Luteitalea sp. TBR-22: one gene and its partner. The protein of the gene in region 2 interacts with the protein of the main gene of each other region in a pairwise test. Links are inferred from orthologs where the notes say so. Each region holds a gene or a part of one and is shown on either strand. Other genes may lie near its edges. The genes, in order: mrdA and TBR22_RS16870.

Evidence for each region.
Region 1: the proteins of TBR22_RS16870 (region 2) and mrdA interact in binary tests that used the Escherichia coli proteins (3 or more experiments, as listed by UniProt). The link is inferred for Luteitalea sp. TBR-22 from one-to-one orthologs.

What each region holds. Positions count from the first base shown.
Region 1 is NZ_AP024452.1:4,415,766-4,418,952, forward strand. The notes cover bases 103-2,977. They hold mrdA (penicillin-binding protein 2), read right to left. Parts: upstream 2,582-2,977; coding sequence 623-2,581; downstream 103-622. Other genes in these bases: rodA (rod shape-determining protein RodA), read right to left, coding at 103-444; mreD (rod shape-determining protein MreD), read right to left, coding at 2,606-2,977. In the rest of the region: more of rodA, read right to left, coding at 1-102; more of mreD, read right to left, coding at 2,978-3,133; rod shape-determining protein MreC, read right to left, coding at 3,130-3,187. UniProt on the Escherichia coli protein: Catalyzes cross-linking of the peptidoglycan cell wall. Responsible for the determination of the rod shape of the cell. Is probably required for lateral peptidoglycan synthesis and maintenance of the correct diameter during lateral and centripetal growth.
Region 2 is NZ_AP024452.1:4,007,018-4,010,296, forward strand. The notes cover bases 275-3,241. They hold TBR22_RS16870 (penicillin-binding protein 1A), read left to right. Parts: upstream 275-625; coding sequence 626-2,857; downstream 2,858-3,241. Other genes in these bases: TBR22_RS16865 (DUF6600 domain-containing protein), read left to right, coding at 275-451. In the rest of the region: more of TBR22_RS16865, read left to right, coding at 1-274. UniProt on the Escherichia coli protein: Cell wall formation. Synthesis of cross-linked peptidoglycan from the lipid intermediates.

The DNA of each region.
Region 1 (3,187 bases), 410 kb from region 2 along the record:
GAGGAGCAACCCGCCGGCGATCGCGAGGTCGCCGGTGCGGAGCGCCGACAGCTTCTCCTGGCCGAACCACGTGGCCAGCAGGAGCGCCAGCGCCGCCTTGGCGAACTCCGACGGCTGCAGGTTGAAGACGACCAGCGAGATCCAGCGTCGCGACCCGCCCGCCACGACACCGAAGAAGAGCACGTAGAGCAGCAGCACGGCGACGCCGACGTAGAACACCGGCGCGTACTCCGACAGCGTGCGGTAGTCGATCAGCAGCACCAGCGCCATCGCCACCAGGCCGATGCCGCAGGCCGACAACTGCGTGTAGAACTCGCGGCCGACCCGCTCGCGGATCGGATCGTAGGTGGTGCTGTAGATCATCAGCAGCCCGACCGCGCACAGCAGAAGCACCGCGCCGAACAGGAACCAGTCGAGGTGCTTGTAGAGGCGTTGTTCGAACATCAGGCACGCCTCCGGGGAAGGGAGTCGGGAGTCGGGACTCGGGAGTCGGGAGTCGGGAGCCGGGACTCGGGAGCCGGAACTCGGGAGTCGGGCAGCCCGCACCGGGCACCGGGCACCGGGCGCCGGGCGCCGGGCAGGGCGCGGATTGCGGAACGCTGCTCGCCGATCCGGACGAGCCTCATCGCGCGCCTCCCGTCGAGGCGTGCGTGGGGGTGCTCGGCGTCGCGGCCACGGGTGCAGCCGGAGTCCGCGGCGGGGCGGGGCGCTGCGCCACCACGGTGGTGCCGGCAGCGCCGGGCGTGCCGGCCGGTGGTGGGCCGAGGGTGGGCAGCGGGCGGCCCTCCTCCTTGGCGAACCACGTCTCCATCATGAACTTGGCGATCGGCGCGGCGTTGAAGCCGTGCTCGGAGTGCTCGGCGAAGACCACGCCGGCAATCGTCGGGTTCTTCGCCGGGGCGAAGAACACGAACCAGCCATGGTCGCGCAGGTCGCGGTCGCCCTTGGCGCGCGCCTTCCCCTGGTTCGAGATCACCTGCGCGGTCCCCGTCTTGCCGCCCACGTCGTAGCCGACGATCCGGCCGCGGCCGCCGGTGCCCGCGCCGTTGACGACCATCCACAGGCCTTCGCGGACGACGTCGACGTTGGCCGGCTCCATCCCCAGTTCGTGCTGGCCTTCCGGGGCGGGCAACTGCTCCCAGCCCTTCCCGTTGTCGACCGCGCGCACCAGGTGCGGCACGATGCGCGTGCCGCCGTTGGCCACCGAGGCCATCATCACGGCCAGCGAGATCGGCGTCACCGACACCTGCCCCTGCCCGATCGACACCGAGATCGTCTCGCCCGCGTACCACTTCTCGCCGGTGCGCTGCTTCTTCCACGCCGTCGACGGGATGATGCCCCGGGTCTCGTGCGGCAGGTCGATGCCGCTCATCTCGCCGAGGCCGAGCGCGGTCGCCCACTTGTGGATCCGGTCGACGCCGAGGATGTTGCCCAGCGTGTAGAAGTACACGTTGCAGGACTTCTCGATCGCCTCCCGCATCGCGACCGACCCGTGACCACCGGCCTTGTGGCACTTGAAGAACCGTCCGTAGAACGAGGCGCCACCGCCGCAGAAGATCCGCGTGTCGGGAGTGATCACGTGTTCCTGCAACCCGGCCACCGCGACGGCGATCTTGAAGGTCGACCCGGGCGAGTACCGGCCCTGGATCGCCCGGTTGTTCAGCGGGCGCAGCGGGTCGGTGAGCAGGCCGTTCCACTCGGCGCGGCCGATGCCGGCCGCGAAGGCGTTCGGGTCGTAGGCCGGCAGGCTCGAGAGCGCGAGGACCTCGCCGGACCTGGGCGCCAGGGCGATCGCGGCGCCGCGGAACCCGTAGTGACGGAAGGCCTCCTCGGCGGCGCGCTGCACGTCGGCGTCGATGGTCAGTTGCAGGCGACGGCCTTCGACCGGCTCCTCTTCGCCGAGCACGTCGATCTCGCGGCCGCGGCTGTTGACGACCACGTGACGCGCGCCGTCGCTGCCCATCAGCAACGGGTTGTAGGTCTGCTCGACGCCGGCCTGCCCGACGATGGCGCCGCCCGGGATCTCGCGATACTCGGGGCGCGCCAGTTGCGCGTCGGTGACCTCGCCGACGTACCCGATCAGGTGCGCGGCCATCGACTCGGACGGGTAGCGGCGGGTCGGCGTCTTCTCGACGATCACGCCGGGCAACTCGAGGCGGTGGGCGGCGACGGCGGCAATCTGCGCCTCGGTGACGTTGCGAATCACCACCGTCGGCCGGTAGGTCGGCAGCCGCTTGCTGCGCTCGAGGGCCTCGCTGATCGACTCGATGGGCGTGCCGGTCAACTGCGCGACCAGGCGGGTGGTGCGCGCCAGGTCGGACACCTGCTCGCGGACGATGGAGATGTTGAAGGCGTAGCGGTTCTCGACGAGGACGGCGCCGCGCCGGTCGAAGAGCACCCCACGCGGCGCCTGCAGGGGCAGCGCGCGCTGGTGGTTGTTCTCCGCCATCTCGAGGAACTGCTGGTGCCGGGCGACCTGGAAGTACCAGAACGCGATCGCCAGCACGAGGAACACCGCGGCGAGGCTCCACTGGAGCACGCGCAGGCGCAACGGCAGGTTCAGGCGTTCCTCGGCGATCATGCTCGACCCGTCTTCACGGCGCGCTCAGCGCGCCAGCCTTCGTCGTCCCTCGTGGCGCCGCGTGTACTGGCGCCGGCGCCACCACTCGGGTCCTCGCTCGATGGCCTGGGTGGCGACCACGCCGACCAGCGCATTGAGCAGGCTCTGCACCAGGATCTGCCGCCAGGGCCGCCCGATGCCGTGTCTCTCTATCATCGCGTAGAGCCCGAGGAAACACACCCCGTGCAGCCACGTCATGGCGAAGAACACCACGCCACGGGGGATGATCCCGCTCACGATGAACTGCGTGGCCACCACCCCGGCCACGAAGCCGGCCAGCGTCTTGGCCAGCCCGGCCACGCCCAGCACGCCGCCCGACAGCGCGTCCTGACAGAGCCCGGCGACCGTGCCGGCCACCAGGCCGGCGGTGGGGCCGAAGAAGATCGCGGTGCCGACCACCACCACCAGCACCAGGTCCATCGCGATCAGGCGGCCGAACAGCTGGTAGCCGACCACCGTCTGCAGCATCAGCGCGGCGAGCAGCGCTGCCCCCACCGACAGCAGGCGCGTCATGGGACGGGCCCGGCCGGCGTCGCCGGCACGCTGGGGGCACCGACGGTCCCGGCC
Region 2 (3,279 bases):
CCCCGGTGGGTACATGAACGGTCCGAGCCCATACGGCTACCCCGGCGGCACGGCAGTCTACGGCCCTGGCGGGTACTACGGCGGCGTCCGCCCGCGGACCGGCGACGACACCACGCGTGAACTGCGCGGCGGGATTGGCCCCACGCGCGTCGGTCCGGCCTCGCCCGGCTATGGCGGCCCCACCCCGCCGCCCGAGGATCCGTACGAACGTGCGCAGCGCGCGGTCGCCCCGCGCGGCCGCCCGCGCACCGAAACACCGCCTGCCGCCCCGCCGGCCGCCGAGACGCCGTCCTCGCCCCGGCAGCGCACGCCGCCAGCCCCACCGCCGGCGACACCGTCGGCCGACGCCCCGGCGGCAGCACCGCCTCCGGCCGCGCCGCCGGCCGATTCCGCGCCTCCGCCACGCGCGTCCGGCGCCACCAACGGTCGGCGCGCGGTGCCGCGCCCCTGAGGGGGGCCTTGGGCCTTGGGCCTTGGGCCTTGGGCCTTGGGCCTTGGGCCTTGGGCCTGCCGTGAGCCTTGAGCCCTGAGCCCTGAGCCCTGAGCCGTGAGCCTTGAGCCTTGAGCCTTGAGCCCTGAGCCCTGAGCCCGAGCCCCGAGCATTCCCGGCATTACCATGATCTGAGTGGCCACCTACGTTGTCCGCGTCGCCCGCCAGGCGACGGTCTTCCTCCTCTTCCTGCTGACCATCGTCCTCGGGGCGGTGAGCGGCGTGCTGTTTGCCTTCGCCGGTGACCTGCCGCAGATCTCGGCGCTCGACGACTACGCGCCGAGCACCATCACCCGCATCTACGCCACCAACGGCGAGGTGATCGGCGAGTTCGCCACGCAGCGCCGCACGGTGGTCACCTACGACGAGATCTCCCCGCTGCTGCGGCAGGCAATCGTCGCGGCCGAGGACAAGGACTTCGACAAGCACGTCGGGCTCTCGGTGCCGCGCATCCTCGCGGCGCTCGCCAAGGACGTCCTCGAGCGGCGCAAGGCCGGCGGGGCGAGCACGATCACGCAGCAGCTCGCGCGCAACCTGTTCCTCAACTTCGAGAAGACCTGGGAACGCAAGATCAAGGAAGCGATCCTCGCGATCCAGATCGAGAAGCGGTACACGAAGCGGGAAATCCTGACGATGTACTGCAACACGATCTACTTCGGGCACGGCGCCTATGGCGTCGAAGCCGCGTCGCGCCTGTACTTCGGCAAGTCGGCCAGGTCGCTGGCGCTCGAGGAGGCCGCCCTCATCGCCGGAATCATCCAGGGCAACGTGCGGCAGAGCCCGTACATCAACCCCGAGGCGGCGGCGCGCCGACGCAACTACGCCCTGCAGCGGATGGCCGAGGAAGGCTTCATCACGCAGGACGCCGCGCGCAAGGCCATCGCCAGTCCCATCAAGACGGCTGGCCTGCCCACGCAGCAGTATTCTCCGGCGCCCTACTTCGTCGAGGAGGTGCGGCAGCAGCTCGAGGCGCGGTTCGGCGCCAAGCAGCTGTACGAGAACGGGCTGTCGGTGCAGACGAGCCTCGACCTGCCGCTGCAGCTGGCCGCCACGCGCGCGCTGCAGCACGGCCTGCGGCGCCTCGACCAGCGCCGCGGCTTCCGGGAGCCGGTCAACCTGCTCGCGGCAGGCGCCGACCTCGACGCCTACCGCCACCCGCGGTGGCAGGGCCCCATGGTCGTCGGCGACGTCGTGCCCGCCGTCGTCACCGGCACCACCGCCACCGAGATTCAGGCACGCGCGGGTCGCCTCGACGTGCGGATCCCGAAGGCCGGCTTCGACTGGACGGGCAAGGCCAGCGCGTCGGCGCTCGTGTCGCGTGGCGACCTCGTGCAGGTGCTCCTCGAGCAGGTCGAAGACGGCGGCCACACCGCCGTCGGGCGCCTCGACCAGGAGCCTGAACTGCAGGGCGCCGTCGTCGCGCTCGACAACCGCACGGGCCGCACCCTCGCGATGGTCGGCGGCTTCGACTTCGACCGCAGCAAGTTCAACCGCGCGATTCAGGCGTCGCGGCAACTGGGCTCGACCTTCAAGCTGGTGGTCTACACGGCTGCCATCGATCGCGGCTACACGCCGGCGAGCACGCTGCTCGACGCGCCCGTGTCGTTCCCGGGCGGTGCCGGGTCACCGGCCTACGCGCCGATGAACTACGACCGCACGTTCCAGGGGCCGGTCTCGCTGCGCCGCGCCCTCGAGCAATCGCGCAACGTCCCCACCGTTCGCCTGATGAACGCGCTGGGACCCAAGCAGGTGATCCAGTACGCGCAGAAGCTGGGGATCACCTCGCCGATTCCGCCGTACCTCTCGAGCGCCCTCGGCGCCGGCGAGGCGACGCTGCTCGAGATCACGAATGCGTTCTCGTTGTTCCCCAACCAGGGGGTGCGGATGACGCCGTACCAGATCCTGCGGGTCACCGACCGGGAAGGCAACGCGCTCGAGGAGAACCGTCCGGTGCCCACCGAGGCCATCCGCGCCGACACCGCCTACGTGATGACCAGCCTGCTGCAAGGCGTCGTGCAGCACGGGACGGCGGCGCGGGCCGCCGCGCTGCAATGGCCGCTCGGCGGCAAGACCGGCACCACCGACGACTTCACCGACGCGTGGTTCATCGGCTTCGATCCCGACATCACGATCGGCGTGTGGGTGGGCTTCGACACCAAGCGCCCGATCGGCCAGGGCCAGAGCGGTGCGGTGGCCGCACTGCCCATCTGGATCGACGTGATGCAGCACTGGGTCGAGCGCCAGCGCAAGGTGCTCAAGGCGGTGCCCGAGTTCCCCGCCCCTGGCAACATCGTCTTTGCGACGAGCGAGACGGGCGACAAGGAAGCGTTCATCGCGGGCACGGAACCGGGCGCGGAGATTCGCTGACGCGAATCTCCCCCGGCTCGGTCCCCGCCGATCCCGGCATTACTCCTCGTCGGGTGAGGCCGTGCCCAGCGTGCCGCTGGCCTTGGCCATCAGGTAGGTCTTGATGAAGCTGTCGATGTCGCCGTCGAGGACGCGCGTGACGTCGCCTTCCTGGTACTTGGTGCGATGGTCCTTGACCATCTGGTACGGGTGCAGGACGTAGCTGCGGATCTGGCTGCCGAAGGCAATCGCCTGCTTCTCGCCGCCAAGGCGATCGAGCTCGGCCTGCTGCTCCTTCAGCTTCATGTCGTACAAGCGTGACCGGAGCACCTTCATGGCCACGTCCTTGTTCTTGTGCTGCGACCGCTCGTTCTGACACGAGACGACGACGCCGGTCGGCAGGTGCGTGATGCGCACGGCCGAATCGGTGACGTTGACGTGCT